2 regions of the Cupriavidus sp. 05L310 genome follow, and region 2 is predicted to be linked to the other one. Evidence: predicted binding sites of a transcription regulator. Region 2 holds the regulator's gene; the other holds the start of a gene.
The links. The regulator sigma-54, encoded in region 2, starts transcription at its own class of promoters, with help from an activator protein. The targets are predictions, from matches to a motif close to TGGCANGNAANCTGCTTT.
Positions count from the first base shown of each region.

Region 1: AC1DS6_RS00595 (PQQ-dependent methanol/ethanol family dehydrogenase) is a predicted target of sigma-54. The motif match lies at 10,180-10,197, and genes of this name have one in related genera.

Region 1 covers NZ_JBFTOX010000001.1:121,120-136,391, forward strand. The annotation lists gene AC1DS6_RS00545 (TonB-dependent receptor) at 1-1,148, opposite strand, end outside; gene AC1DS6_RS00550 (sensor histidine kinase) at 1,317-2,732, shown strand; gene AC1DS6_RS00555 (response regulator transcription factor) at 2,729-3,352, shown strand; gene AC1DS6_RS00560 (tripartite tricarboxylate transporter substrate binding protein) at 3,581-4,564, shown strand; gene AC1DS6_RS00565 (ABC transporter ATP-binding protein) at 4,564-5,352, shown strand; gene AC1DS6_RS00570 (PQQ-dependent catabolism-associated beta-propeller protein) at 5,400-6,359, shown strand; gene AC1DS6_RS00575 (ABC transporter substrate-binding protein) at 6,352-7,533, shown strand; gene AC1DS6_RS00580 (ABC transporter permease) at 7,552-8,376, shown strand; gene AC1DS6_RS00585 (quinoprotein dehydrogenase-associated SoxYZ-like carrier) at 8,373-9,137, shown strand; gene AC1DS6_RS00590 (quinoprotein relay system zinc metallohydrolase 1) at 9,134-10,066, shown strand; gene AC1DS6_RS00595 (PQQ-dependent methanol/ethanol family dehydrogenase) at 10,259-12,001, shown strand; gene AC1DS6_RS00600 (c-type cytochrome) at 12,154-12,438, shown strand; gene pqqE (pyrroloquinoline quinone biosynthesis protein PqqE) at 12,603-13,799, opposite strand; gene pqqD (pyrroloquinoline quinone biosynthesis peptide chaperone PqqD) at 13,771-14,043, opposite strand; gene pqqC (pyrroloquinoline-quinone synthase PqqC) at 14,040-14,732, opposite strand; gene pqqB (pyrroloquinoline quinone biosynthesis protein PqqB) at 14,729-15,272, opposite strand, start outside.
Region 2 covers NZ_JBFTOX010000016.1:53,120-68,391, forward strand. The annotation lists gene AC1DS6_RS13895 (tetratricopeptide repeat protein) at 1-169, opposite strand, end outside; gene mutM (bifunctional DNA-formamidopyrimidine glycosylase/DNA-(apurinic or apyrimidinic site) lyase) at 309-1,223, shown strand; gene AC1DS6_RS13905 (dynamin family protein) at 1,497-3,440, shown strand; gene mutY (A/G-specific adenine glycosylase) at 3,532-4,722, shown strand; gene AC1DS6_RS13915 (LON peptidase substrate-binding domain-containing protein) at 4,751-5,431, opposite strand; gene rapZ (RNase adapter RapZ) at 5,497-6,414, opposite strand; gene AC1DS6_RS13925 (PsiF family protein) at 6,532-6,909, opposite strand; gene hprK (HPr(Ser) kinase/phosphatase) at 7,083-8,054, opposite strand; gene ptsN (PTS IIA-like nitrogen regulatory protein PtsN) at 8,133-8,588, opposite strand; gene hpf (ribosome hibernation-promoting factor, HPF/YfiA family) at 8,970-9,320, opposite strand; gene AC1DS6_RS13945 (RNA polymerase factor sigma-54) at 9,370-10,845, opposite strand; gene lptB (LPS export ABC transporter ATP-binding protein) at 10,993-11,778, opposite strand; gene lptA (lipopolysaccharide transport periplasmic protein LptA) at 11,815-12,459, opposite strand; gene lptC (LPS export ABC transporter periplasmic protein LptC) at 12,649-13,272, opposite strand; gene AC1DS6_RS13965 (KpsF/GutQ family sugar-phosphate isomerase) at 13,288-14,271, opposite strand; gene AC1DS6_RS13970 (monovalent cation:proton antiporter family protein) at 14,422-15,272, shown strand, end outside.

The DNA of each region.
Region 1 (15,272 bases), on a different contig from region 2:
CGGGACTTGCGCGGGCTGCCGGCGGCATTGAAGCCATCTTCGCAGTCTTCCGTATAAGCAGCGTAGACCGGGTTCACATCTCCGTTGGTGGTGTCGCGGCGGCTGGTGCGCACATAGGCGAGCATGGCGGCGCTGGTCTTCTCGTCGAACCAGTGCCGGCCATTGAGGGCGGCCTGGGTGACCATGTTCTCGGTTTTGTCGGGATAGGTATAGACGGCACCGCGATTGCTCTCGTAGAGCCCGGGCAGCATGGCATTGCCGCTAGCGCGGTAGCTGGGCACCAGGCCGTTGCCGATCAGGGTGCTGCGCCCATGCAGCACGGACACATCCCAGCTGTCGGTCTCGCCCTCGTGCCCGGCCTTGATGAACAGATTGCCGAGCCGGCCCTCGGAATGATCGCGCCAGCCGTGCTCCTGGAACAGGGTGCCGGCGGCGAAGGCGTGCCAGCCGCTGTCGCTGCGGATGCCGCCCGACAGGTCGGCGCGCTTGCGGTTGCCGCTGCCATAAGAGAGATCGGCGGTGAAGCCAGGTGAGGTCAGGCCCGAGCGGGTGGTCATGGCAAGCGCGCCGCCGAGCGTGTTGAGGCCATAAGCGGGGTTGGCGCTGGAGACCAGCGAGACGCTTTCCAGGGCGGACTCGGGAATCATGTCCCAGCTAACCACATCGCCGAAGGGCTCGTTGACGCGGATGCCGTCCAGGTAGACAGACAGCCCTTGCGACACGCCCGGGATCGACGAGGCGCGAAAGCCGCGGTAGGTGAGGTCGGTCTGGAAGGGGCTGCCCTGGATGTCGTTGACGTTGACGCCAGTGAAGTTACGCGCCAGGTATTCGGCGAGGGTGCCGGTGCGCGTGCCGTTCAGCTTGTCGCCGCTGACCGTCTGCACCGTGTAGGGCACGACATCGCGGTCCACGCCGATGCCGGGCAGCGGAGCCGCCGCCACCACCAGGACCTCGGGCAGCGTGGCACTGTCCCCGATTTGCACACCATTGTCCTGTTGTGCAACAGCGGGCAGGGCGGCCAGCAGTGCCACGGCCAGTGCGATGGCGGTGACCGCGCCGCGCCGTGGCGCGCCGAGGCGGGGCGCCGGGCGCAGGGCGGCGCCTCCCGGCTTGGCTCTGCGTCTGGGCGGGGGTAGGTTGGCTGGCATCTTGCATCTCCTCGGAATGATTGGCCGGGGCACCTGCGTTGGGTGCCGGCCTGGCGGAAACAACTCGAGGGACAGGGAGCAGGTTCCATACCTCGGGCTTCGGGAAAACCTCCCGATCCGCGGGCGAATTCCACCGGCCACCGCAACCTTCCGGGGGGCGTCATTGCCATGACGATGTCTCGCTATCTGTTAAGCCGTGCCATCTGGATCTCCGCGGCCTGCCTGTGCTGCGCGCTGGTGGTCGCGCTATGGCTCGCGGTGCGCGCCATCGGCGACGAGCGCCATGGCGCGGACGCCATGGCGCAACTGATTCCGCGCCTCTCGGCATTGCAAATGGCGGCGCCGGCCGAACGCGAGGCGCATCTTGCCGCCCTGCGCGCCATCAATGCATCGGCGCAAATGCGCCACTTGTGGCTGCATCTGGAGGATGCCGCGGGCCAGGTGCTGGTAAGCGCGCCGCAGCCACGGGACAGCTCCGCCTGGGGCGGCCTGCTAGCCCTGCCGGGCCTGAGCGCCAATGCGGCGCGGCTGGAAAGCCGCTGGGAGATCCACACCCGCGACGGCGCTACCTACCGCGCCGCCTTGCGCTGGAATCCGGAGAGCGAAATCCAGGAAGCCAGCGACGACATGGCCGGCAACCTCGCCGTGCTAGCCGTCTATGGCGCGCTGCTACTGTTTGGCATCCACTGGGCCCTGGGACGGGCGCTAGCTCCCCTGCAACAGATCCTGGAGGCGATCCGGCGCTACGAAGACAAGGACTACAGCGTGCGCCTGCCGCCCATGCGCACGCGCGAGATGGACCAGGTCGGCCGTGCGCTCAACCACCTGGCTGGTGCGCTGGACGATGCCCAGGCGGAGCGACGCGCCCTGAGCCGCAAGCTGCTGACTGCCCAGGAAAGCGAGCGCGCGCGCCTGGCGCGGGAGCTGCACGACGAGTTCGGCCAGGTGCTCACCGCAATGCGCGCCGATGCCGCCTATCTGGTTCGCAAGAGTGTCCATGAGCCCGTGCTGCAACTCGTGGCCAACGACCTGGCCGGGCATTGCGCCAGGATTCAGCACGAGGTACGTCATTTGCTGCACCGGCTTCGGCCGCACGGCGTGCAGCCCGACGGCCGCCTCGCCTCGGTGGAGCGTCTGCTGCAAGACCTGGTGCGAGCCTGGCGCGACCAGCCGGGCCAGCAGACGCAGGTGGACTATGAGGTGGCGCTTGGTGGTGTGGCGCCGGGCGCGGACCTGGTCCTGACGCTGTACCGGATGACGCAGGAGGCGCTGACCAACGTGATGCGCCATGCCGGCGCGCGCCGCGTGGCGATCCGCATCGCCGCCACGGCCGCAGGGGAGGCGGTGCGCTGGAGCGTGGAGGACGACGGCCAGGGCATTGCCGACGTCGCCGCGGCCCTGCAGCGCAGTCATGGCCTGCGAGGGATGCAGGAGCGCGCGTGGGCCCATCTGGGCACGCTGCACATCGAACCCGCCTCTGCTGCGGTCCTTGCCACGCCCGGCTGCCGCCTGAGCGCCAGCTTTCCGCTTGCGCAGCAGGCGTTCGCCGAGCCGGTTCAACCGCATGGGAGCCAGAGCAAATGAAAACGATCGACGTAGTCATTGCCGATGATCACGCGGTAGTGCGCACCGGGTACCGGCGGCTGCTGGAACTGGAGGAGGGGGTGCGCGTGGTGGCCGAGTTCGGCGATAGCGATGCCGCCTACGCCTGGCTGACGCAGCATCCGGCCGACGTACTGATCCTGGACCTGTCGATGCCCGGACGCGGCGGCATGGAGGTGCTGCAGCGGCTGGGCGCGCGGGTCCCCGCATTGCGGATCCTGGTGTTCAGCATGCACGACAGCGCCGCCATCGTGAGCCAGGCCATGCGGGCCGGCGCCGCCGGCTACCTGACCAAGAGCAGTGCGCCGGAGGCACTGGTGGACGCCGTGCGCAAGGTGGCCAACGGGGGGCAGGCGCTGTCCGACGATGTCGCGGGCCTGGTCGATGCCGGCAGCAGGCCGCTGCCGCACCTGGCCTTGTCGCCGCGCGAGTTCGACCTGTTCCGCCTGTTCGCGCGCGGCACGGCGATCGAGGAAGTGGCAGCGCAGCTCTATCTCAGTACCAAGACCGTGGCGAACTACCAGACGCTGATCCGCAAGAAGATGGGCCTGGCCAACCGGGTGGAAATGCATCGCTATGCGGTGGAGCACGGCTTCGGCTGAGCCTCTGTTTCAAAACGGGACAGGTCTGGCCCGGGCGCTGGTGGCGTGTTCCACGGCGGGACAACCATCAATAGCGCACTGCACAACGCGCAGCCTTACAGCGATGCCTGGCGGCCTCCAGGATGACGCCGGAGAAGGCCAGGCGCCCGACAGCCCGCATGTTGCGCCGCACATGGTATCGGCCTTGCTCTTCTAATCAGCATGAACACTTCCACCTTCTGCCATGCCATGCTTCGTCGCCTCGCTTTCGCGCTGCTGCTCGGCTTTGGCCTGGCGCATGCGCTGGCCGCGCCAGCGGAGGGGGCGCCGCGCTTTCCGGTGCGCCCGATCACGTTGATCGTGCCGTGGCCGGCGGGCGGTGCCACCGATATCTCGATGCGCGTGCTGGCGGAACTGGCCGGGCGGGAGCTCGGTCAGCCCATCGTGGTGGAGAACAGGCCGGGCGCCGGCGGCACGCTGGTGGGCGGCGCGCTTGCCGCCGCGCGGCCGGATGGCTACACCATCGGCCAGTTGCCGCTGACGGTCTATCGTTTCCCGCATCAGCAGAAAACCGCGTGGCAGCCGCTGCGCGACATCCAGCCGGTGCTGATGATCTCCGGCTACACCTTCGGCATCGTGGTGCCCGCGGACAGCCCCTTCCACACGCTGGATGACCTGATTGCCTGGGGCCGTGCCCATCCTGGCGCGCTGACGGTGGGTTCGACCGGCATCGGCACCACCGCCCACCTCGCCATGGAGGATGTGCTCGGACGCAGCGGCGTGCGCTACGTGCACGTGCCTTACCGCGGCACCGCTGACCAGATGCTGGCGGTGGCCAATGGCTCGCTGATGGCGGGCGTGAATTCGACCGGCTTCGCGCCCTTCGTGGAGAGCGGGCGGATGCGCCTTCTGGCCGTGTTCAGCGCGCAGCGATCGGCGCGCTGGCCCGAGGTGCCGACCGTCAGCGAGCTGGGTTTCGACAACGCGATCCACAACTCGCCCTATGGCATCGGCGTGCCGCGCGGCACCGACCCGCTGATCGTCAACCGCCTGCACGACGCGTTCCGCATCGCCATGCAACAGCCCCGCCACGTGGCCGAGCTGGCCAGGTATGACCAGGAACTGACCTACCTGAACACCGCCCGGTACGAGGCCTACCTGCAGCGCGCCTGGGAGGCGGAGCGTCGCTTCGCCGAGCGGGTGGGCACGGCCCAGCCGAAGGAGCACCTGTGATGGCCCCGGAATCCCCGCTGGCGCTGCGCTGTGAAGCCGTGCGCAAGCGCTTTGGCAACCAGCACGCGCTGGACGGCGTTTCGCTCGACGTGCGGCGCGGTGAATTTGTCGCGCTGCTGGGTCCCAACGGCGCTGGCAAGACCACGCTGTTCCAGATCCTCAGCGGCTTGTTCGTGGCCGACGCGGGGCGGGTTACGGTCATGGGGGTGGATATGCGGCGCCACCCGGTGCGTGCGCTGGCCCGCCTCGGCATCGTGTTCCAGCAGCCGGCCATCGACCTGGACTTGTCGGTCTTGTCGAACCTGCATTTCCATGCCGGCCTGCACGGGCTGCCGCGCCGCGTTGCCGCCGGGCGGATTGCCCGGCTGCTGGAGGATTTCGGCCTGGCGGAGCGGGCAGGGGCATCCGTGCGCGAGCTCTCGGGCGGCAACCGGCGCAAGGTGGAACTGGCGCGCGCGCTGTTGCACGAGCCCGCCGTGCTGCTGATGGACGAACCCACTGTCGGGCTCGATCCGGCCTCGCGCGCGCAGATCGTTGCCGATGCACGCCGGCTTGCCGCGCAGGCGCGGGCCGGCGTGCTGTGGGCCACGCACCTGGTGCAGGAGGTCGAGCAGGCGGACCGCGTGATCGTGCTGCATCGGGGCGCGGTGCGCTTCGACGGCACGCCGGCCGCGCTGCGCGGCGCCGCCGAGTGCGACAGCCTGGAGCAGGCCTTCCTGGCCCTGACCAGCTTCCCCGCATCGCCTGTCCGTGCCACCGCGCGCGCTACCGAGCGTGTCCCGGCATGAACAGGCCGCCCACCCTTGGCTTTATCGCCTGCGCCACCCTGGCCGCCATGTTGCTGCTGATCGCCGCCGGCGTGGCCGGCGCCGCTGAAAGCCGCAACGCCACCGGGCAGGTCTTCGTCTCCAGCGAGAAAGACGATGCCGTGGCCGCCTATGGCGCCGCCAGCAGGCAACTGATCGCCGTCTGGCGGCAATGCAAGCGCCCGCGCCACCTGCAGTTGTCGCCGGACCGGCGGCGCCTTTACGTGGCCTGCAGCGACGATAACCGGGTGGACGTGGTCGACGTGGCGAGCCGCAAGACCGTGGCTTCGCTGCCGGTCGGCGACGACCCGGAACTGTTCGACCTCAGTCCCGACGGCCGCACGCTCTACGTCTCCAACGAGGAGGACGGACTGCTGTCGGCCTACGACATCGCGTCCGGCAAGAAGGTGTTTGCCATCAAGGTGGGCGAAGAGCCCGAGGGTGTGAAGGCCAGCCCGGACGGCAAGCGGGTGTACGTCACCTCGGAAGTCGCCAACCTGGTCCATGTGATCGACGTGGCATCGCGCAAGCTGATCAGGAATATCCGGGTCGGCAACCGCCCGCGCCGCCTGCTGCTGGCCATGGACGGCAAGGAGCTGTGGGTGACCAATGAACTGGCCGCCAGCGTCAGCGTGATCCGCACCGATACGCTGGAAGTGGTACACACCATCGCCTTCACGCCCAAGGGCTTCCGTGCGGAGGACGTGACCCCGGTCGGACTGACCGCCAGCAGCGACGGCAAGCGCGCCTATATCGGGCTGGGCCGCGCCAATCGCGTGGCCGTGGTCGACGTGGCTTCGCGCCGGGTGCTGGACTACGTGCTGGTGGGCCGCCGCGCCTGGGGCCTGGCGCTGACGCGCGACAACGCCTTGCTCTATGTGGCCAACGGACTGTCCGATGACGTCAGCGTGGTCGACACCGCAAGCAACAAGGCCGTGACCACGCTCAAGGCGGGCAGGGTGCCGCATTCGGTGGCGATCGATGACTAGTCCGGCTACCGGTCTGCGCTGGCTGGCCGTGTTCGCGTGGCTGGCAGCCACCGCGCACGCGGCTGACGTACGGGTGGCCGTGGTTTCCATGGCCGGCGATGCGCGCTATGCACCCCGGCGGATGGAGCAACGTTACCCCGGCCAGCCGCAAGGCCGTCCCGTGGACGGCGCGCGCGTGGCGGTGGCGGAATCGCGCTTTGCGCTGGAAGCCGCCGGGCAGGTCCTGCGGCTCGATGCGCAGGAAGCCAGCGGCGAGGCCGAGGTGGGGCCGATGGTAGCCGCGCTGGCGCGCCAGGGCACGCGCTTTATCCTGCTGGACCTGCCGGCTCCGGCGGTCAGGCTGGCGGCGCGTGCGGTCAAGCCCGGCGAAGCGCTGCTGTTCAACGTTTCCGCCGACGACGATGAACTGCGCGGCGCCGGCTGCGCGCCGCACCTGCTCCACACGCTGCCCAGCCGGCGCATGCAGGCGGACGCGCTGATGCAATACCTGGCGCTGCGCAAGTGGCGCCGTGCGCTGTTGCTGAGCGGCCCGTCGCCGGAAGACGCGGCGCAGCGCGCCGTGCTCACGCAGGCTGCCCGCCGCTTCGGCATTGCCTGGTCGGCGCAGCGCGCGTTCAAGCTGTCGAACGATCCGCGCGAGCGCGAGCTGGACAATCTCAGGCTGCTGACTGCCGGCGTGGACTACGACGTGGTGGTGGTCGCCGATGCCGACGGCGAGTTCGCGCGCGGCGTGCCCTATGCCACCCAGCTGCCCCGCCCGGTGGTAGGTGCCAGCGGACTGACCGGCCAGGCCTGGCACTGGGCCTGGGAGCGCAACGGCGGGCCGCAGCTGAACCGGCGTTTCATCAAGGCGGCGGGCCGTCCCATGACCGGCTATGACTGGGCCGCGTGGGTGGCTGTGAAGGCGATAGCCGAAAGCGTGGCGCGGCAGCCCAAGGGCGGCTTTGCCGGGCAGGCCGAGGCGCTGGTCTCCGAGGCGGTGGTGGTGGATGGCTTCAAGGGTCCGCCGCTGTCCTTCCGGCGCTGGGACCGCCAGTTGCGCCAGCCGGTCCTGCTGGCGCATCCCGACGGCGTGGTCGGCGTGGCGCCGGTGGAGGGTGTGCTGCATCCGAAGAACAATCTCGACACGCTGGGCGCAGACGCGGCCGACACCGCGTGCCGTCCAGGCAAATAGGGGAGCGACGCCCAGGCCATGACTACCACCCTGATCCACGCCTGGCGCGCCTTGCGCGCGGTGGCCGGGCGCGAACTGCATAAGTTCTTCCGGCAGCCCGGGCGGCTGTGCTCGTCGCTGGCGCGGCCGCTGCTGTGGCTGCTGGTATTCGCGGCCGGCTTCCAGAACGCGCTCGGCGTCGCCATCGTGCCGCCCTACGACACCTATGTCGAATACAAGGTCTTTGTCACGCCCGGCCTGCTCGGCATGATCGCGCTGTTCAACGGCATGCAGTCCTCGCTGGCGATGGTGTACGACCGCGAGATGGGCGTGATGCGCCTGCTGCTGACCGCGCCGCTGCCCAGGGCCTGGCTGCTCGCCTGCAAGCTGGCCGCCGGCACCTTGCTTTCCTTGCTGCAGATGGTCGCCTTCCTGCTTGTCGCCATGGCCTTCGACGTGACATTCGCGCCGGCATGCCTGCCCGGCGCGCTGGCCGTGATGGTGCTGGCCGCGCTGATGCTGGGGGCGTTGGGCTTGCTGCTGTCGGTGCATGTGCGGCAGCTGGAGAACTTCGCCGGCACCATGAATTTCGTGATCTTCCCGATGTTCTTCATCAGCTCGGCGCTGTATCCGCTCTGGAAGCTGGAGGAGTCCGGCGCCACCGTGGTCTACCAGCTCGCGCGCTTCAATCCCTTTACCCATGCCGTGGAAGCGATCCGCTTCGCCTTGTACGGGCAGGCCGCGCCAGTCAGTCTCGCGGTGGTGGCCGCTTGCACGGCCGTGTTCTTCGCTTTGGCGCTGCTCGGCTACGACCCTCAGCGCGGGATGGCTCGCCGCGTGCGCCAGGCCGGGGGTCCGGCATGAGGCATGCCGTGCCGCTGGCAGCTTGCCTGGCGTTGGCCGCAACGGGTGCGTGGGCCTTGGACAGCCGCGATCCGTTGCAGTCGCCGCAATGGCCGCTGGTGCACAAGGAAGCGCTGCGGCAGGCGCCGTACGTGTTCGACAGCCGCGTCAAGGTCACCGGGCCGGCCTTTGCCGAAGATCCGATGCGGGTGCCGATCGCTTTTGATGCGTCGGCGCTCGGCGAGGTGGATCGCATCGTGGTGGCGGTGGACCGCAACCCGATCCGCAAGGTGCTGGAGTTCGAGCCGCTCAGGGTGCGCCCCTCGCTGTCGTTCCGCTTCAAGCTGGAGCAGGCCTCGCCGGTGCGCGTGGCGGCCCGCACGCGGGACGGCGTGTGGCACGTGGGCGGGGTGATGGTGGATGCCAGCGGCGGCGGCTGCACGGTGCCGGGCGCGACGCGCCGCGACGGTTCGTGGAGCACCACGCTGAACCGGGTCGAATCGCGCGTGTTTCCCGGCCTCGGCGGCAACGGTGGCCGGGTGCGGCTACGCGTGATGCACCCGATGGACACCGGGCTGGTGGCGGGTATCCCGGCCTTCCATGTGGAGTCGCTGAGCCTGCTCGACGCCACCCGGGAAGCGATGCTGCGGCTGACGCTGTACGAACCGGTTGCCGAGAACCCCATCTTCTCCTTCGACCTGCGCGAAGCCATGGAGCGCGGCATGACGGTGAGCGGACGCGATAACAACGGCAACCGGTTCGCGGCGCAGGTGACGCCATGAAGCGCGCGCTCGGGATCCTGCTATGGCTGGCAGCGCAGGCGGCGCTGGCGCAGGCAGGGGACTATCGCCTGGCGCCACGCCAGGTCGCCGCCGACGTGTGGCTGCTGGAAGGGGCCAATGCGGATTTCGCGCCGGACAACGGCTGCAACATCATCAACACCGCCTTTATCGACACGGGTGACGGCGTGGTGGTGATCAATACCGGGCCGTCGCACCAGTACGGCGAGCAGCAGCGCCGCGCCATTGCTTCGGTCACGGCGGCGCCGGTGCGGCTGGTGCTCAATCTGAACCTGCATCCGGACTACTTTTTCGGCAACCAGGCCTATACCGACGTGGGCGGCAGCGCGCTGGCCGGCACCATCGACGGCGCCCGGCGCGAAGGGCCTGCATATGCCGACAACCTCTACCGGCTGTGCGGCAACTGGATGCGCGACACGGAACCGGCGCCGCCGCGCCACGTGCTGACCCCGGGCCGGCGCACGATCGGCCGGCACACCTTCGATCTGATCCGGATGGACGGTCACACCGCCGACGACCTCGTGATAGTGGATCGCGGCGCCGGCGTGGTCTTCGCGGGCGGCGTGGCGTTTCGCGAGCGCGTGCCGACCACACCGCATGCGGATCTCAAGCGCTGGCTGGCCAGCCTGGACCATTTGCAGGCGCTGGTGCGCGACAGCGGCGCACGGCTGCTGATCCCCAGCCACGGACCGGCGCTCGGCAGCGCGGACGCCATCGCGCAGACACGCGGCTACCTGCAGTGGCTGGACGCCCGCATGACCCAGGCGGCCTCCCAGGGCCGCGACCTGGCCGAGGTGCTTGCCATGCCGGTGCCGGACGCCTACGCGCGCTGGGGCGCCATGCCGGCGGAGTATTTGCGCAATGTGACGCACCTCTACCCGGCGTATGAGGACGCGGCGTTGAGACGCTGAGTCCGGACAGGTGTGCTGTTCAATTCCGCAACAACGGCAACCGAGTGTTCCGCGCTGGTACGCCATCCCGGCATCCACAGGCCGCCGCGGGGCCGGATGCAGGTGTTTTCCATTGGCATGGGAATTGCCAAGAGTCAGTCTGGTGTGCGAGGCGCACTGGTGAAGATCGACAACAAGAGAGAGGAGCAGACAATGAGGACGTTACGCGTGATGATGGTGCTCGCGGCGGCTGCCGCGAGCCTGGCGGCGCAGGCCGCGGTGACCGATGCCATGATCGAGAATGACGCGAAGTCGCCGGGCGACGTGCTGTCGTGGGGGATGGGCCCGCAAGGCCAGCGCTTTTCCACGCTGAACCGCATCAACACCAGGAACGTCAGCCAGTTGGTGCCGGCCTGGTCGTTCTCGTTCGGCGGCGAAAAGCAGCGCGGGCAGGAAGCGCAGCCGTTGATTCACGACGGCAAGATGTTCGTGACGGCCTCGTACTCGCGCATCTACGCGCTCGATCTGAAGACCGGCAGCAAGCTCTGGAAATATGAGCATCGCCTGCCCGAAGGCATCATGCCCTGCTGCGACGTGGTCAACCGTGGCGCGGCCCTGTACGACAACCTGGTGATCTTTGGCACGCTCGACGCGCAACTGGTGGCGCTGGACCAGAAGACCGGCAAGGTGGTGTGGAAGGACAAGATCGAGGACTATGCCGCCGGCTATTCCTACACGGCAGCCCCCCTGATCGTCAAAGGCATGGTGCTGACCGGCGTCTCCGGTGGCGAGTTCGGCGTGGTGGGACGGGTCGAGGCACGCGACGCGAAGACCGGGCAACTGGTCTGGTCCAGGCCGGTGGTGGAAGGCCATATGGGCTACAAGTACGACAAGGACGGCAACAAGACCGAAGACGGTGTGACCGGTACCCAGAACGCCAGCTGGCCCGGCGAGACCTGGAAGACCGGCGGCGCGGCCACCTGGCTGGGCGGCACCTATGACCCGAAGACCGGCCTGGCCTACTTCGGTACCGGCAACCCGGGGCCGTGGAACAGCCACATGCGCAAGGGCGACAACCTGTATTCGGCCTCGACCGTGGCGCTCGACCCGACTACCGGCAAGATCGTCTGGCATTACCAGAACACGCCGAACGATGGCTGGGATTTCGACGGCGTCAACGAGTTCGTGACCTTCGACCAGGATGGGAAGCGCCTGGGCGGCAAGGCCGACCGCAACGGCTTCTTCTACGTCAATGACGCCACCAACGGCAAGCTGGTGAACGCCTTTCCCTTCGTCAAGAAGATCACCTGGGCCAGCAGCATCGACCTCAAGACCGGGCGCCCCAACATGATCGCGGAAAGCCGGCCGGGCGACCCGGCCGCGGGCAGCGATCCGAAGAAGGGCCAGTCCGTGTTCGCCGCGCCGGGCTTCCTCGGCGGCAAGAACCAGCAGCCGATGGCCTACAGCCCGCAGACCGGCCTGTTCTATGTACCGGCCAATGAATGGGGCATGGATATCTGGAACGAACCCGTGGGCTACAAGAAGGGTGCCGCCTTCCTCGGCGCCGGCTTCACCATCCATCCGCTCAACGAGGACTACATCGGCTCGCTGCGCGCGATCAATCCCAAGACCGGCAAGATCGAGTGGGAGGTCAAGAACTACGCGCCGCTGTGGGGCGGGGTGATGACCACTGCCGGCGGGCTGGTGTTCTGGGGCACGCCGGAGGGCTACCTGAAGGCCGCGGACGCCAAAACCGGCAAGGAACTGTGGAAGTTCCAGACGGGCAGCGGCGTGGTGGCGCCTCCGGTTACCTGGGAGGAGGGCGGCGAGCAGTATGTGGCGGTGGTGTCGGGCTGGGGCGGCGCGGTGCCGCTGTGGGGCGGGGAAGTTGCCAAGCGCGTGAATTTCCTGGAGCAGGGCGGATCGGTGTGGGTGTTCAAGCTGCACAAGAGCTGAACGTTGCCGGACACCATGTAGTGAAGCTGCCCTGCGCGTGCCGGCCTCGCACACCGAAGCCGGCACGCGCAAGGGCTGGTCGATGATCAGAGCATTGGGAAGTAGATATGCAGAAGGCGAAAGGATACCTGTCGTTGACGGCCACGGTGGCCATGGTGCTGTGTGCCGCCCGGGTCGAAGCGGCGCCCGATATGCAGGCGCTGGCAGACAAGAGCGGCTGCTTTTCTTGTCACAGTATGAATGCCAAGGTGGTAGGGCCGGGTTTTGCCGAGGTAGCGGCCAAGTACAAGGGAGATGGGGAAGCGCCCGAGCGGCTGGCGAAAAAGATCCGTGAGGGCGGAAAAGGTGTTTGGGGACGGATTCCCATGCCGTCGCACGAGAGTATCAGTGAAGCGGATGCCAGGAGGCTGGCAGAGTGGGTGCTGAGTATCGGTTGAGCACCGGATGAGCACCGGATGAGCATTGGAAGAGACCGGTGTCAGGCCTGACGGTCGGATAGAAACCGGATACGAAGGAAGGATTCGCAAAGACGCTTCACATCGGCCCACCCGGCAGCCCAGGCACGGCGTGAAACGTCTTTGCTCTTTTTGTTCTCAATTTTCTACTTCCGTTTTTTGCTATCAGCGCAGCTACCTTCGCTGCTTAGCCTGAGCGAATTCCCATCGCTGCGGAAGACCATCCCGCTCTCCCGTCCGCGCGCCTGCACCTCGGCCAGCCTGCCCTGCAGCACGATCTCCGCGACCTTCCCATGGTCTCCAGACCGATCGCAAACCGGATCCGTGGCGGCGGCGTCGCCGGTCAGGAGGAACGCCTGGCAACGGCACCCGCCATGGTCTTCCGCCTGCGAGTCGCAGGATCGGCAAGGCTCCGGCAGCCAGTGCGTGCCGCGAAAACGCTGGAAGGCCTCGCTCTCGCGCCATATCTCACGTAGCGATCGCGTGGTGACGTTCGGCAGGTCAAGCCCGGGCAGCATGCGGGCCGCATGGCAGGGCAGCGCGAGGCCGTCGGGCGCCACGCCAAGGAAGGTTGTGCCCCATCCGTTCATGCATTTCTTGGGCCGTTGCTCGAAGTAGTCGGGCACCACGAACAGGATCTTGCACCGGTTGCCGATGCGGGCGCGGTATGCCTTCACGACCGCTTCGGCTTCGCGCAGTTGCTCATGCGTGGGCATCAGCGCCTGCCGGTTCTCCCAGGCCCATCCATAGTATTGGGTGTTGGCCAGTTCCAGGTATTCCGCGCCCATCTCCAGCGCCATCTCGATGATGGCGCCCACATGAGGGAGGTTGTGCCGGTGCAGCACGCAGTTCATCACCATCGGATAACCGTGCGCCTTGATCAGGCGGGCCACGCGTTGCTTCAGGTTGAAGGTGCGGGTGCTGGAGAGAAAATCGTTGAGTTCGCGCGTGGAGTCCTGGAACGATAGCTGGATATGATCGAGCCCGGCAATGCGCAAGGCGGCCAGCCGGGCATCCGTGAGGCCGATGCCGGAGGTGATGAGGTTGGTGTAGAAGCCGAGCCCGTGGGCATGTTCGACCAGTGCTTCCAGGTCTTTGCGCAGCAGGGGTTCGCCGCCCGACAGGCCCAGTTGCACGGCGCCCAGCGCGCGCGCCTGCGTGAAAACGTCGCGCCACCGGGCGGTGTCGAGTTCGGTGTCGTGCCGGGCATAGTCCACCGGGTTGGAGCAGAAGGCGCAGTGGAGCGGGCAGCGGTAGGTCAGTTCCGCCAGCAGCCATAGCGGCGGCCCGGGCGGTGCTATGGCTGCCGGCGGCTCAGACCAGCCAGCCGCGTTCGATGGCATGTTTGACAAAGGCGTGTACCTCCGGTGCGATGCCCTGCACGCCGAAGGCGGACTGCAGGTCGTCGATCAGCATGTCGAGGGTGTGGCTGCCGTCGCAGCGCTGCAGGATGGCGGCCGCGCTGTCGTTGAGCGTGACCATGCCTTCCGGATACAGCAGGATCCAGCTCTGCTGGGCGTCTTCCCACTGCAGGCGGAAGGTCCGGTGCAGCGTGGGCTTGGTCAGGTCGGCTTCGGTCGGGGTCATGGGTGGGCGAGTTGGATGGCGTCGAGCATCGACCACAGGATGTCGAGCTTGAATTGCAGGATGTCCAGCGCGCGCTGCTGCTGCTCCGGCGTGCGGAAGTAGCCGAGCGTCACGCGCAGGCCGTGATCGACATCGCGCTGCGCAAGCGGAATGCGCGAGCGGAAATAGTCCAGGCCTTGCGCTTCGATCCACGGATAGTGCCCGGGCCAGCCGGCCAGGCGCTCCTTGTGGATCTCCGGGGCATACATCTCGGTCAGCGAGGAACACACGGCCTCCTGCCAGGGCGCGCGGCGCGCGAAATTCACGTAGGCGTCGACGGCGAAGCGCACGCCGGGCAGCACGTGCCGGTGCGACCACAGCGCCTCGCGCTCGAGTCCCACCGCCTGGCCCAGCCGCAGCCAGGCTTCGATGCCCCCTTCCTGGGTCTCGGTGCCGTCATGGTCCAGGATGCGCACGACCCATTCGCGGCGCGTGGCGCGGTCGGGGCAGTTGGAGAGGACTGCCGCGTCCTTGAGCGGGATGCTGGTCTGATAGTAGAAACGGTTGGCCACCCAGGCGCGGATCTGTTCCGGCGTGCATTGCCCGGCCGCCATGCGCAGGTTGAACGGGTGGTGGATGTGATAGCCCGTTTCTTTCGCGCGCAGGCGTGCTTCGAATTCGGCCGCGCTCCATGCCGTGGCTTGCGTCATAGCGTGATCTCCATGCCGTCGTAGGCTACCTCGATGCCGTGGTCCGCCAGCAGGCCGCGCTGCGGCGAGTCGTCCACCAGGATCGGGTTGGTGTTGTTGATGTGGATCAGGATCTTGCGTGCCGCGGGCAGCCGGTCGAGGGTTTCGATCATGCCGCCCGGGCCGGACAGGGCGAGGTGCCCCATGTCCGCCGCGGTCTTGGCGGAGAAGCCAAGCTGCTGCATCTCGTCGTCGCGCCAGCAGGTGCCGTCCACCAGCACCACGTCGGCGCGCTGCAGTTCGTCGAGCACGTGCGGCTCGATGCGGCCCAGCCCGGGCGCATAGAAGGCGCGCCGGCCGGTGGCGGCATCGACGATGCGCAGCCCGATATTGTCGCCACGCCGCGGCGCGTTGCGGTTGGGGGAATAGGGCGGCGCCTTGCTCTCCAGCGGCACCGGCGTCAGCATCACGCCATGCAGCGGCGGCACCGTGAAGGGCGCGTCGTCCAGGGACAGCGTGTGCGTGTCAAGGCCGCAGTAGTGCGACAGCATGCGTGTCAGC
Region 2 (15,272 bases):
GCCTGCCCTCCGGGGGCGCGGCATGGCTGGCAAGCGGCGCCATGGCGCAGACCGCAAGCGCGGCCGCAGCCGTGGCTGCGAGCCTGTGACGCAGCGGCCGCCGGGTAGAGCGCCGGGTAGGAAGAATTTGAGCGATGGTCATCGGGGTACGGTCCAGGCGGTCCGACATGTGGGTGGGTGCTCCAGCACTCAATGCGATGGGAATGTTAAAGGCATTGTAGCCTGCCGCTACAATGCCTTGCTGATCCGCATGGCACCAGTATGACTGGGTCTCTGGCGGTTGGAGTGGCACAAAAGGGAGAGGTTCGATGCCAGAGTTGCCGGAGGTCGAAGTGACCCGCCGCGGCTTGCTGCCGCACGTGGTGGGGCGGCGCATAGCCGACGTGGTGGTGCGCCATCGCGGCCTGCGCTGGCCGGTTGAACCGGATATCGAGTCACAACTGACCGGCCGGGTGATCGCTCGCATCGAACGGCGCGGCAAATACCTGCTGCTGGAGTGTGTGCGCCAGGCTGCGGCCAGCCTTTTTCCGGATGGCTCTCCTTGCCTGCCGCCAGTAGATGACCGGGGCTGGCTGCTGATCCACCTCGGCATGACGGGTACCTTGCGGGTGCTGCCGCAAGCGCCGCCGGCGGGCAGTCACGATCACCTCGACCTGATCCTCGCGGACCCCGCCGACACGCACGCCGATACCGGCACCAGCCTGGTGCTTCGTTTTCGCGACCCGCGCCGCTTTGGCGCTGTGCTCTGGAGCCCGCTCGAAGAGTCGCAGTTGCCAACACATCCGCTGCTGCGCAACCTTGGCGTCGAGCCTTTCGATCCGCGCTTCGACGGAGCCTGGCTGTACCGCCTCGGGCGCGGGCGCAGCGCAGCCATCAAGACGGTGCTCCTGGCGGGAGACATCGTGGTGGGCGTAGGCAATATCTATGCGTCGGAGAGCCTGTTTGCCGCCGGCATCCGTCCCACCACGCCGGCTGGCCGGCTCTCCCTGGCGCGCTGTGAACGCCTTGCCGTCGCGGTGCGGGACACGCTGGCCCGTGCCATCGAGCGCGGCGGCAGCACGCTGCGCGACTTCGTCGGCAGCGATGGCAGCAGCGGCTACTTCCAGCTGGATTGCGCCGTGTATGACCGTGCCGGGCATCCCTGCCGGGTCTGCGGCACCACTATCCGGCAGATCGTCCAGGGACAGCGCTCGACTTTCTATTGCCCTACCTGCCAGCGCTGAAACCGCGCCGCCCTCCTCAAGGCCGACGCCGCACCGAAGTGTTTATTGAGTAACTTCCCGATGCTGTTGCACCGGGCCGATGGGCCGGCGCAACAGCGAGGCCCGCAGGCGACTCGAATTTCACAAAAATCCCCCGGAAACCTGTATCTTCAACAAAGTAAAAAAGTGTTACAAAGACACCATGTCACCGCCCGGGTGCAGGCTATCGGACATCAAGACGCCAGGCCTGCAGCGCCGTCGCGGGGGCTTTTCGCCAAGCCGATCCCAGTGCCAATGACAACCCTCGCCCTTCAATTCGAACAATACGGCGCCTGGAGAACCGGGGTGCTCAATTCCCTGGCCGAATTCCGCTCCTGGCTGCAGCAGCACGATCTCTACGACGCCCAGGCCGACGAACGCGTCCAGCGCATCCAGGGCGTGCTCAAGAGCGACCGGCTCAAGGTAGCCTTCATCGCGGAGTTCTCGCGGGGCAAGAGCGAACTGATCAACGCCATTTTCTTTGCAGACTATGGCCGGCGCATCCTGCCGTCATCCGCCGGGCGCACCACGATGTGCCCGACCGAGCTGCGCTACGACGAGGCCGAGGCGCCGTGCATCCGCCTGCTGCCGATCGAGACGCGCCTGCAGGAAGCCTCCACTGCTGATTTCCTCGACGTCGACGCGCACTGGCATACCGTGCCGCTCGATCCCTCGTCGCCGGATGGGATGCTCGATGCGTTCCGGCACGTGATCGAGACCAACCGCGTCACCCGGGAGATGGCGGAATCGCTCGGCTTGTATAACGAGAACGATCCCGACGCCGCCTACGCGCTCGATGCCGACGGCATGGTGGAGATTTCCCGCTGGCGCCATGCAGTTATCAATTTCCCGCATCCGCTGCTGCGCCAGGGTCTGGTAATCCTTGACACACCGGGTCTCAACGCGATCGGCACCGAGCCGGAACTGACATTGCGCCTGATTCCGGAGGCGCATGTCGTGGTGTTTATGCTCGCCGCCGATGCCGGCGTGACCAAGAGCGACCTGGATCTCTGGCGCAGCCATGTTAGCGCGGGCCACCGCAAGGGCTGCCTGGCGGTGCTGAACAAGATCGACGGTCTGTGGGACCCGCTCAAGTCGCCGGCCGAGACCGCGGCCGAGATTACGCGCCAGGTCACCAACAGCGCCCAGGTGCTGGGGATCGACGAGTCGCGCGTCTATCCGGTGTCGGCGCAGAAGGGCCTGGTGGCCAAGGTCACGCACGATGACGACTTGCTGGCGCGCAGCGGCCTGCCGCAATTCGAACATGTTCTGTCGGATCAACTGATTCCACAGCGGCGTGAGATCGTCGCCGACCAGGTACAGCGCTCGGTGGAGGAAATGACGCGTGGCGCGCAGCAACTGCTGCAGAGCCGCCGCCGCAGCATCGTCGAGCAGTTGTTCGAGTTGCGCGGCCTGCGCGGCAAGAACCACGCGATGGTCAAGCACATGCTGATGCGTGTGCAGTCCGAAAAGGAAGAGTTCGAGCAGAGCATCGCCAAGTTCCAGGCGCTGCGTCTTGTGTTCGGACGTCACAGCGCCGATATCATCAAGAGCCTGCAACTGCGCGACGTGCGCCGCACCATGCGCGAGCGCCGCGAGCAGATGAAGGAGCGCTTCTTCTCGCGCGGCATGCGCGAGGACATGGACGGGCTGTTCGCCCGGCTAGGCGAACTGGTCAGCGAGGCTGACCAGAAGATCGTCCAGCTACACCAGCTCACCGACAGCATGTACCGCCGCTTCAATGCCGAGCACGGCTTCACGTTGCCGGCGCCGATCCAGTTTGTCACCGCGCGCTACGTGAGCGAACTGCAGCAGACGCTGGCACTGGCCCAGACGCACTTCGGCGCCATGAGCATGCTGACCCGCTCGCGTCCGCAACTGGTGCAAAGCGCGTTCTCCACTGTTGCAAGCCGCGTGCTGGAAACCTTTCGCGATCTCAACCGCGATATCGAGATCTGGCTCAAGTCAGTGATGACGCCGCTGGAGGCGCAGGTACGCGAGCATCAGAAGCAACTGCGTCGCCGGGTCGACTCGATCGAGCGCATCCACGAGGCGACCGACACGCTGGAAAGCCGCATCGCGCAGCTGGAGGAAGTGCTGAACGGGCTGGACGAGCGCAGCGGACGCATCGAATCCTTCTCCCGGCAGATCCTGCGGCCTGACGCCGAAGACGGCCAGCTCAGGGCCGTCGCCGCCTGAAGCACGGCTGGCGCGCGGTGCCGGAGGCGGCAAGGCGGTATCATGACGCGCCGCCGCTTCCGGCGCTGCCGCCTTTTCCGTCACGTTCCCGATGCCCCGCAAGCCAGCCGCTACTCCCGCCGTTTCTTCCACCGATCTTTCCCTGGCCGCCGTTCCCGCCGTTCCCGCCGTTCCCGCCGATTTCGCCACGCGCGTGGTGGATTGGCAGCGCCTGCACGGGCGCCATGACTTGCCGTGGCAGAACACCCGCGACCCTTACCGGATCTGGTTGTCGGAGATCATGCTGCAGCAGACCCAGGTCAGCGCGGTGATCGAGTATTTCCAGCGTTTCGTCGGCCGCCTGCCTACCGTTGCCGCTCTGGCGGAGGCTAGCGCGGACGAGGTGATGGCGCTCTGGGCAGGGCTTGGCTATTACTCGCGCGCGCGCAACCTGCACCGCTGCGCCAAGAGCGTGATGAGCGAGCACGGCGGCGTGTTTCCTACCGATCCCGAGGTGCTGGTGACGCTGCCCGGCATCGGCCGCTCGACCGCGGCGGCCGTGGCCGCCTTCAGTGTTGGCGTGCGATCCCCCATCCTGGACGGCAATGTCAAGCGCGTCTTCGCTAGGTTCTTCGGCATCCACGGCCATCCGGGCGTCAAGGCGGTGGAGAACCGCATGTGGCAAATCGCGGAGGAGGTGTTGCCCCCGAAGGGGCCTGGACAGGCCGAGGACATGGTGTCCTATACCCAGGGCGTAATGGATCTCGGCGCCACCGTCTGTTCGCGCGGCAAGCCGGCCTGCCTTGCTGCCGCGGCGTCGTGCCCGCTGGCCAGCGACTGCGTGGCGCGCCGGGACGGCCTGACCGCCGCGCTGCCCACGCCGAAACCGCGTGCCGCCATTCCCGAGCGCAGCACCGTCATGCTGCTGGTCCGGCGCGGCCGTGAAGTCCTGCTGGCGTTGCGACCCGACAGCGGCATCTGGGGCGGCCTCTGGAGCCTGCCTGAAATGCCGGTGGATACCGTGCCCTTCGATGCCGAACTGGCCGAAGACGCCGCCCGCGAACGCGCCCGCGATTTCGGCACGCCCGGCACCGCCAGCATGGTCGGCGAACTCACCCACGTCTTCACCCACTTCCGCCTGCTGATCCGCGCCATCCGCGTGGACGTCACCGGCCTGAGCGCCCACGACGCAGCCGATGGCACTCCGCTACGCTGGCTCTCGCTGGACGATCTCGATGCGGTGGGCACACCGGCACCGGTGCGCAAGCTGCTCGAAGCACAGGCGCTGGGGGGATTGTTCTAAAGCTAAAGCCCTTTGCCGCGTGGGAGGCTCAGAGAATATGGTGTTGACGCATGTACTTGTGCACGATCTCGATCCGCATCCCCGCGTCCGGCAGCGCCATCAGCATCTGCTTGGCCTTGAGCGGCACGGGCAGCAACTCGCATAGCCGATTGGCCACCCAGCTCGGGTCATCCCACAGGAACGGCTCTGCAAACGGAAGCTTGCCCGGATGCTCCGCGTGGAGCGAGGCGACGATACGGCGCAGCACAGCAAGGCATTCGCCCAGCAGTTCAAGCTTGCAGTCGATGATGTCGGGCGGCAGCAATTCCGCCTGACCCACCAGCAAACCATCGGCGCGCACACTGTGGCCTATCAGCCGGAAGCGCTGGCGCCCGCGCGCACTGATCAGCAGCACGCCAAGCTGCTCCATATTGCAGTCGACGATATCCGCCAGGCAGCCGATGGTCTCGGGCATGGTGGGTTCATTGGGGCGGGCGACCTCGTTGCCGCTGGCGATCAGGCAGACGCCGAAAGGTGTGTGATCGCGCATGCAAGCGCGCACCATATCCACATAGCGTGCTTCAAAAACGCGCAGCGGCAGCAGGCCATCCGGAAAGAGTACGGTGTGCAGCGGAAACAGCGGCAGGCCATCCAGCGCAGGCGGTACCGACGATGTACCGGACGAAGCGGTGGTCGAAGCGGATGAGCCGGGCGTGGCGTGTGAGGACATGCTGAGCCAGCAGAGTTTCGGGCGGGAATTGCCGAGCCTGGCCGCGAAACCTGCAGCTGCGGCCTTCAGCCGCCGGGTGCGAGCTCGCGGTGTCTCACCAGCACATTACCATGGGCGCGAAAATAGTTGGCAAGTCTTTCAGCGATGTACACGGAGCGGTGCTGGCCGCCCGTGCAGCCAATGGCGACGGTCAGGTAGCTGCGATTGTCCGCGATGAAACTTGGCAGCCACTTTTCCACGTAGGCGCGGATGTCATCGGCCATGGCCAGCACCATCGGCTGGCTCTGCAGGAAGTCGATCACGGGCTCGTCGCGTCCGGTCAGCGGGCGCAGGGCCAGGTCGTAGTAGGGGTTGGGCAGCGAGCGGACATCGAACACCAGGTCGGCATCGCTGGGCACGCCGTGCTTGAAGCCAAACGATTCGAACAGCAAGGTGAGTTTCAGGTCATCGCCGCGCACGAATTCCTTGATCCACGCGCGCAGCGTATTGGTGCGCACGTTGCTGGTGTCGATACGGTGCGCGGCCTCCGCCAGCGGGCTGAGCAGCTCGCGCTCCATCTCGATGGCTTCGATCAGGGACGTGTCGTTGTATGGCGCATCGAGCGCATTGTCTGCAACGCCCGCAGGTTCGGCATTGGCCGAGAGGGTCGCCTTGTCGATACGCATCGACAGCGGGTGGCGCCGCCGCGTTTCCGAGTATCGCTGCACCAGCGCATCCGTATTGGCGGTCAGGAAAACCACCCGGACCTGGTGTTCGGAGGCGAGGTTGCGCAGCGTGCCGGGCAATTCGTCCAGCGATTCGCGGCTGCGGATGTCGGTAGCGACGCCAAGATGGGTGTAACCCTGGCTTGCGAGATACTGGGCCAGCGCCGGAATAAACTGAGCCGGCAGGTTGTCAACGCAGTAGTAACCTGCGTCTTCCAGTACGTTCAAGGCAACGGATTTGCCGGAGCCGGAGATTCCGGTGATAAGTATGATGCGCATAGCACGACAAGCATAACATCAGGTGATGACGCCGTCATGACGGCGAGGCGCCAACAAAAATGGCGAACCGAAGGGTTCGCCATTTTCGCATGTCCGCATGCTAAGTGACGCGGGGGCTTACTTGGAGAGGCACTCGCTCATGAAGGCTTTGCGCTCGTCGCCCTTCTTGCCGGTAGCGTCCTTGTTGCACGCCGTCATCTTTTCCTGCTGGCTGTTCTTGGCGGGAGCGGCGGCGGGTTTGTTGGAGAGGCAGTCGCTCATGAAGGCCTTGCGCTCGTCGCCCTTCTTGCCGGCGGCCTGCGTATTGCAGGCCTTCATCTTGTCCTGTTGGGAGTTTGTCGCCGCGGGCGCCGCCGGTGCTGCCGGTGCTGCCGGTTTTGCGGACGTTGCGGGTGCCGCGGGCGTTGCGGTTGCTGCGGCCGGTGCATTCTGGGCGAAGGCGCCGCTGGCGAAAAGCGGGGCTACCAGCACGCACATCGCGATCATTCTCTTCATGCTTGCTCTCCTGGCTGTGGAAAACTTCATGGCTGCTGGCCATGTCGGCGCGGCAACTCGGGCTGGGCTCAATGTCCATTACTGCACAAAACGGCCTGTGCCCCAAACGCGTTGACGACGGAAGCGCGGACGAATGCAATCAATTGAAACAGCCCAGGCACGGCGCTGGCTGCCTAGAGTAGCCGGCCCTGGCCCCGCGATGCCACATCGGCTTGCATCGCGGCGCGCTGGCGGTCCATGAAATCGCGCAGCGTGTCGATGCCGCGCAGGCGCAGGATGGTGTTGCGGACGGCGGCCTCGACCAGCACGGCGAGATTTCGGCCGGCCGCCACCTGGATCTTGACCATGTGGATGGGCAGGCCGAGCACATCCAGATACTGGGAATCCAGCGGCAGGCGTTCGAATTCGCCGTCGTTGCGGCGCACCAGCTGCACCACCAGTTTCAGCTTCATCTTCCGGCGCACCGCGGTCTCGCCAAAGATCGTCTTGATGTCGAGCAGGCCCAGGCCGCGCACTTCAAGCAGGTTTTGCAGCAGGGGCGGGCAGCGGCCTTCAATGAAATCGGGTCCGAGCCGGACAAAATCCACGGCATCGTCCGCCACCAGCCCATGTCCGCGTGAAATCAGCTCCAGGCCGAGCTCACTCTTGCCCAGGCCGGATTCACCCATCACCAGCACGCCCATGCCGAGGATGTCGAGGAATACGCCGTGCATGGTCACGCGTGGCGCGGAAATGCGCGACAGGTAGAGGCGCAGGTGATCGATCACCGCCGCCGAGGACACCGGCGTAGTGAACAAGGGCGTGGAGGAACGCGTGCAGCGCAGTTCCAGGTCGGGCGGTGGCTCCATGCCGTCGGCAATCACCAGGAAGGGCGGTTCCAGCAGGATCAGCTCACCCATCTGGCGCTTGCGCATCTCGTCGTCGAGACGCTGGTAATACGTGATCTCGGGCTTGCCCAGGACCTGGATCCGGTTCGGGTGGATCAGGTTCAAGTGGCCGACGAGATCGGCCGCGGAAGTGGCTTCACGTGCGAATTCGACATCGAACGCCCGGTCGGCGCCTTCCAGGCCGGCTACCCAGGAGAGTTTGATATCGGCTGCGTTGTCGTCGAAGATCGACTGCGAGGTGACGCCAGTGAGTTCCATGCGGGTGCTTTCAGGAGCGAGCTTTCAGACAGCGGGGACAATTGCCCCGCTCGCCTGCGTAAAGATCGCCGAGGCCGGTCAGGGGTGCCATTGCGTCAGCAACTGGTGCACGTCATCGGGGGTGGGCAGGGTAGCCAGTCCTTCGCGCATCTCGCGGTCGGACAGCAGCTGGGCGATCTCCGAGAGAATCTCCAGATGTTGCTGGGTGGCCTGTTCGGGCACCAGCAGGAAGATCAGCAGCGCTACCGGCTTGCCGTCGGGAGATTCGAAGGGGATCGGCTCGGCCAGGCGCATGAAGGCGGCAAGTGGCTGCTTCAGTCCCTTGATGCGGCCATGCGGAATGGCAACCCCGGCGCCAAGACCAGTGGACCCCAGCGATTCGCGGGCGAACAGGTTGTCGGTCACGGTAGCGCGCGCCACGCCATGGTTGTTCTCGAAGAGGAGCCCGGCCTGTTCGAACACGCGCTTCTTGCTGGTGACGCTGACGTCGAGGTTGATGTTGCCGGGTGGCAGCAATTTAGCCAAACGATTCATGTGGAATGCGCAGGGTTTTCTAGTAAGCAGGCCCGGGGCCGGGAGGCATCGCGCCGGGCAAAAAAGAAGAAAAAACCAAGGTCCGAAGTTTCACCGGGTGTCCCCCTGCCGGTGTCGGGCGTCTGGCCATTATAGAGCAGGCCCGCCCCCGCCTTGTGCATTGCAATACCCGATGCGCGGAAGCGGTGCCGCGTGCACGGAAAAATCGTTGAGCTTGAGAACTATGTATTGCACAGCATACACCGGTCCATATGCGTTGCGGAATCCCCCGCGTGGTCCCGGATGAGCGCCAGGAACGAAAAAGCCGCGCTATGGGCGCGGCTTGATTCCGGTTTCAAGGGAGTGACACCGGCGGCCCGGTCTGTGGGCCACCAGGCACGGTCATTGCTGCATCTGCGATGCGGCCATCTGATACTTGACCGCTTCGCGGTCGTGGCTTTGCACGCGATCCTTATGGCGAATCACCTGCCGGTCGAGCTTGTCGACGAGCGCGTCGATAGCGGCATACAGGTCTTCATGATGCGCTTCGACAAAGATGTCCTTGCCCTTGAGATGTAGATTGATTTCCGCGTACTGCCGCCGGTCCTTTTCTTTTGTATTGTCGACAGAGAGCAGCACACTTACGCCAATGACTTGATCAAAATGCCTGACGATACGCTCCAGTTTCGTTTCCACGTACTCACGCAGCGGGGGCGTGATGTCCAAGTGGTGTCCACTGATCTTGAAGTTCATAGCGTTTCTCCTTCTGAAAGAGTTGCACCAGGCAGGCGATGCAACTCGGCTACAAAGTCTTGCGGAGAGTAACTGCCGGAATCTTGAGCGCCTCGCGGTATTTGGCAACGGTGCGTCGTGCCACTACGAAGCCTTGCTCGCCGAGCAATTCGGCAATCCGGCTGTCGGACAAGGGATTCCTGGCGTCTTCGGCTCCTATCAGTTGCTTGATCAACGCACGAATTGCCGTTGACGAGGCCGCGCCGCCGGTTTCTGTGGATACGTGACTGCCGAAGAAATACTTCAGCTCGAAAGTCCCCATCGGCGTTGCCATGTATTTATTGGTAGTCACCCGAGAGATGGTGGACTCGTGTAAACCCAGTGTATCGGCAATCTCCCGCAAAACCAAGGGGCGCATCGCAATTTCACCGTGGGTGAAGAAGTTCTTTTGACGTTCGACAATAGCTTGTGCAACGCGCAATATCGTGTCGAACCTTTGCTGGATATTCTTGATCAACCAGCGTGCCTCCTGCAGTTTTTGCTGCAGTCCCGCAGCACCCGCATCGCCTTTTGCACCGCGCAATATCTGCGCGTACATGTCGTTGATACGTAGCCGCGGCATCACATCCGGATTGAGCTGCGCGATCCAGCCGCCATTCAGTTTACGGACAAAAACATCGGGCACGACGAAGTCGGCTTCGGGGCGGCTGTACGCATGGCCCGGATAAGGCGCCAGAGAGCGGATCAGTTCATGCGCCGACTTCAATTCCGGCTCGTCCACCTGCAGCGCTTTTTTCAGGCGCGTGTAGTCGCGCACCGCGAGCAGTTCCAGGTGATTGGTGACAATGGTCAGCGCCAGGTCGCGCTGCGGGTGCTTGATGCGGCGCAATTGCAGCGCCAGGCATTCGGCCGCATTGCGTGCGCCGACACCAGGCGGATCGAAGCTCTGCAGCAGGGTAAGGACGGCGTGGATCTCGTCGACCTCGAATTCAAGTTCATCCGGCAGTTCGCTGCAGATTTCCTCGAGCGAGGCGCTCAGGTAGCCGTCGTCGTCCAGCGACTCGACCAGGAAGATGGCCAGCCCCTTGTCGCGCAACGAAATTTTCAGCGGCGCGAGCTGTTCCATCAGATGTTCGCGCAGCGTGGGTTCGGCGTCGCGCAACTGCATCGGGGTCTTTTCGTCGTCGTCGCCTTGCGGGCGGCGGGCGAAGTCGTCGAGGCTCCAGTCGTTGCCGTAGTCCTCGTTGCTGTCGGAATAGCTGTCTTCGGCCTCGGGCGCGCCGTCGGGGCGGTTCTCGCTGGTGCCCTGGCCGTCGGCGGGCGCCGGCGCGGGAGCGCTCTGCATGTTGACCGAGCCGTCGGCGGCAACGCGCAACGGGCTGTCGAGCCAGTCGTTCTCGCGTTCGAGCAAAGGGTTCTCGGTCAGCGCCTGTTCCACTTCCTGCTGCAGTTCGAGCGTGGACAGTTGCAGCAGCCGGATCGACTGCTGGAGTTGCGGCGTGAGCGCGAGATGCTGCGAGAGGCGGAGCTGTAGCGACGGTTTCATGCGACCTATTTTATGCCCAACTTCCGTGCCGGTGGAACGGAAATTGCTATCGCTGATGACGCCGTGATCGTTGCAGGGTAAAAGGCGACACCGGAGCCACCTTGGGCACAAGGTCGCCGCAGCTGCCGCTTGCTGTGGCGCGCCGCGTTACATGCGGAAATTCTCGCCCAGGTAGACCTTGCGCACCGACTCGTTGGCGATGATGTCTTCAGGCCGGCCCGAGGCCAGCACGGCGCCTTCGCTGATGATGTAGGCGTGATCGCAGATGCCCAGCGTCTCGCGCACGTTGTGGTCGGTGATCAGCACGCCGATATTGCGCGCCTTGAGGAAGCTGACGATGCGCTGGATCTCGCCCACCGCGATCGGGTCGACGCCGGCGAAGGGCTCGTCTAGCAGGATGAAGCGGGGCGCCGAGGCCAGGGCGCGGGCGATTTCCACGCGGCGGCGTTCGCCGCCTGACAGCGAAAGCGCCGGATTGTCGCGCAGGTGGGCAATCTGGAGGTCATCGAGCAGCGTGTCCAGCCGGCGCTCGAGTTCGGCCTTGCCAAGTGGCTTGCCGTCCTGGATCTGCAATTCCAGTACCGCGCGGATGTTCTCCTGCACATTCAGCTTGCGGAACACCGAAGCTTCCTGCGGCAGATAGGACAGGCCCATGCGTGCCCGTTCGTGAATGGCCAGGCCGCTGATGTGCTTGTCGTCGAGCACGATGTCGCCCTCGTCCAGCGCCACCAGTCCCACGATCATGTAGAAGGAGGTGGTCTTGCCCGCGCCGTTGGGCCCCAGGAGTCCGACCACCTCGCCGCTCTTTACGTCGAGGGACACATCCTTGACCACCGTGCGCGAGCCGTAGCGCTTTTTCAGGTGGCGCACGACCAGCGTGCTGCTGTCCTTCAGGGTGGCGGGCTGGGAGGGTGCGGTTTGGGTAACGGTCATGAAGGCTGAATCCGTGGATCGGGCGACGCGGCGGCGTCAGGGATTGACGGGGGCGGGCGCAGGCTTGAGCGGCAGCGGGGCGCCGGCGGCGCCGCTGGCGGGTTGCTCCTGGCGCGGCGACAACACGGCGCGCACGCGACCGGACGGGCTGCCCGCCGTCGCGTTCTCCGTACCGCCGCTGGCGGTGTAGAACTCGTTGCGGCTGTCGTAGGTGATCACTGCGCCGCGGATCTCGTCGACCAGCTTGGCGCCGGCCAGCCGCGCCATGCGTGCGCGGCCGATCAGCTTGGACAGCTCCTGCTTGCCGTCATACTCGATGCGGTCGCCCCAGCCGTCGATGTATTCGTCGACGTTGTCGCGCTTCTGGCGGATATAAGCCTGCTTGCCGCCCTTGGACGTAGCCACGGCGTACTGGTAGCCCTCGGGATCGGTGCGCACTTCGGCCGCGTCGGATTTCAACACCATGGTGCCCTTGGTCAGCACCACGTTGCCAGTCAGCACATAAACCTGCTTGACGTCGTCATAGCTGGCGTTGTCGGCTTCCAGTACCAGCGGTTTCTCGCGGTCGGCTTTCTCCGCGCTGGCGGGCGCGGCCAGCGTGAGGCCGAGGACGGCTGCCAGCGTCAGCAAAGCGGCCGTGCTGCGGCGGCGACAGGACGATGTCGTCAGGAGTGAATTCATGTTGGCGTGATGGCGGTTGGCGCGGACGGCTGTGGCCCGCGGGCGGCTTCGTTTCCTGGCGGCTGTTTCCGGGCAAGGCGGGCGGGGCTGCGCGGGCGGCACCCGCCTGGGTACCGTTTGCGCCCGCTCGCCTGGCCAGCACTGCTTCGCTTCATCTGGCAACAGCCTCTCGGGTCTTTGTTATCTGGGCTACTTCGCGGGACTCGCCGGCGGCCCCGTAATAATGGTGCCGCGTACGTTACCCAGCAATTGTACTTCGCGGGTGACATTGTTGAAGATCAGCCCGTTTGCCGTCATCACCGACGGGCCGCGGGTCAGCTTGACGGCTTTGTCGGTCTTCACGATGTCATCGTTGATCAGCACCTGGAAATACTCCGAGGCGGCTGTCATCTGCGGATCCTTGGCCGGGTCCGGCCCTTGGGCACGCACGATAAAGGCATTGCCGAACAGGTCGATCACCGAGCCTGCCGCGTTCATCGTGCCGCGATCGGAGTGGCCCGTGACAGGCGGGCGGTCGATTTCGTAGGCGCGCATGGCCGGACGCGTCACTTCGTAGGTCTGGTCGTCCTCGAAGTGGATCATCTTGTCGCCGGTGAACCGCATCTTGGTGTTGCCGTCCTCGGCCAGTTCGGTGGCGGAGAAGCGGACCATGTAGTAATCGGGCTCATGCTTCTTGCCCACCGGCCCGGTGGCGGCTTCTTTCGGGGAATTGACCTGCACCAGCCAGAAAGTGCTGCCCGCCACTAGCGCCATCAACAGCAGCGGCAAGGCGCGCATTCCTAGCCGGCTCAGGGAGGACAGGATATCCCGCATAGTTTGTGGGTGCTCTCAGATGACCTTGGCGCGGGTCAGGTCGTGGATGTGCAGGGCACCGACCAGGCGCTGGTCGGCATCGACCACCAGCATCTGGTTGATGCGGTTCGCCTCCATGACCTGCACGGCTTCCACCGCCAGCTGGTCCGGCCCCACCGTATGCGGCGAGCGGTGCATCACCTCGCTGATGGGCACGGTCTTCCAGTCGCGCGGCGTTTCCAGCAGGCGGCGCAGGTCGCCGTCGGTGAAGACGCCGATCAGGTGGTCGTCCGGATCCACCACCGCGGTCATGGCCATGCCCTTGCGGGTGATTTCCATCAGGGCCTGCGCCAGCGGCGTGCTTTCGCGTACCTTGGGCACTGCGTTGCCGCTGCGCATGACGTCGCGCACATGGGTCAGCAGCTTGCGCCCGAGCGCGCCGCCCGGATGCGAGCGGGCAAAGTCTTCCTCGCCGAAGCCGCGCGCGTCCAGCACCGCCACCGCTAGCGCATCGCCCATCGCCAGCGCGGCGGTGGTGCTGGCGGTGGGGGCCAGGTTAAGCGGGCAAGCCTCTTTCTCCACACCGGCGTTGAGGTGGGCGTCGGCCAGCTTGGCCAGCGTGGAGGCGGGGTTGCCGGTCACGGAGATCAGCTTGGCGCCGATGCGCTTGACGATCGGCACGATCGACAGCAGTTCGGCGGTCTCTCCGGAATTGGAAAAGGCAATCAGCACATCGTCGCGCGTGACCATGCCCAGGTCGCCATGGCTGGCCTCGGCCGGGTGCACGAAAAAGGCCGGCGTGCCGGTCGATGCCAGCGTGGCCGCGACCTTGCGGCCGATGTGTCCCGACTTGCCGATGCCCGACACGACGACGCGTCCGCTGCAATTCAGAGTGAGTTGCACGGCCTGCGCAAATTCGCCGTCCAGGCGGCCCGCGAGGGCGGCGACGGCATCGGCTTCGATCTGGAGGGTCTCGCGAGCGAGCCGAAGTGCTCGATCCGCATTGAAATTAGCTATCATGGCGACGAAGTATACCAACGAATGCGATGGCGCTTGGGCTGTTCCTGGGATCGGGCGGCCGGGGCGGCTGCCGTGCTTGCCGCAATCCGCCGGCAGGGCCGCCCGAGCCGGGTTGTCCTGGCCCGGTGGTGGCGTACCCTGATCCTTCCGATGCACTCTCCGCTGGACCTGACCCTTGTGCTGCTGGCCGCCGCCGTGTTCGGCGTGGTCGCCTTTCGCATGCTGCAATTACCGCCGATGCTGGGGTACCTGGTGGTCGGCATCCTGATCGGGCCGCACGCGCTCGGGCTGGCCAGCGATACCGCGCAGACCAAATACCTGGCCGAGTTCGGCGTGGTCTTTTTGATGTTCTCGATCGGGCTGGAGTTCAGCCTGGGCAAGCTCAAAGCCATGAAACGGCAGGTATTCGGCCTGGGCGGCTCGCAGGTGGTGCTGTCGCTGCTGGTGGTGATACCGGCGAGCTGGGCCTTCAACTGGCTGTTTCCGCTGTCCTGGCAGGCTTCGGTGGCGCTGGGCGGCGCGCTGGCCATGTCGTCCACCGCGATCGTCTCCAAGATGCTGTCGGAGCGGCTGGAGCTGGAAAGCGAGCACGGGCGCAATATCATCAGCATCCTGCTGTTCCAGGACTTGGCGGTGGTGCCGCTGCTGATCGTGATTCCGGCGCTGTCGCGCGATCCCGGCGACATGGCGATGGCGCTCGGCCTGGCCACGGTCAAGATCGTGGTGGCGCTGAGCCTGATCTTTTTTGTCGGCAAGCGGGTCATGAGCCGCTGGTTCCATGTGGTGGCGGCGCGCCGCTCGCAGGAGCTGTTCATGCTCAACCTGCTGCTGGTCACGCTGGGCATGGCGGCGCTGACCGAGCGGCTGGGCCTGTCGATGGCGCTGGGGGCCTTCATCGCCGGCATGCTGATCTCCGAGACGCCGTACCGCCATCAGGTGGAGGAGGACATCAAGCCCTTCCGCGATGTGCTGCTGGGGCTGTTCTTCGTCACCATCGGCAT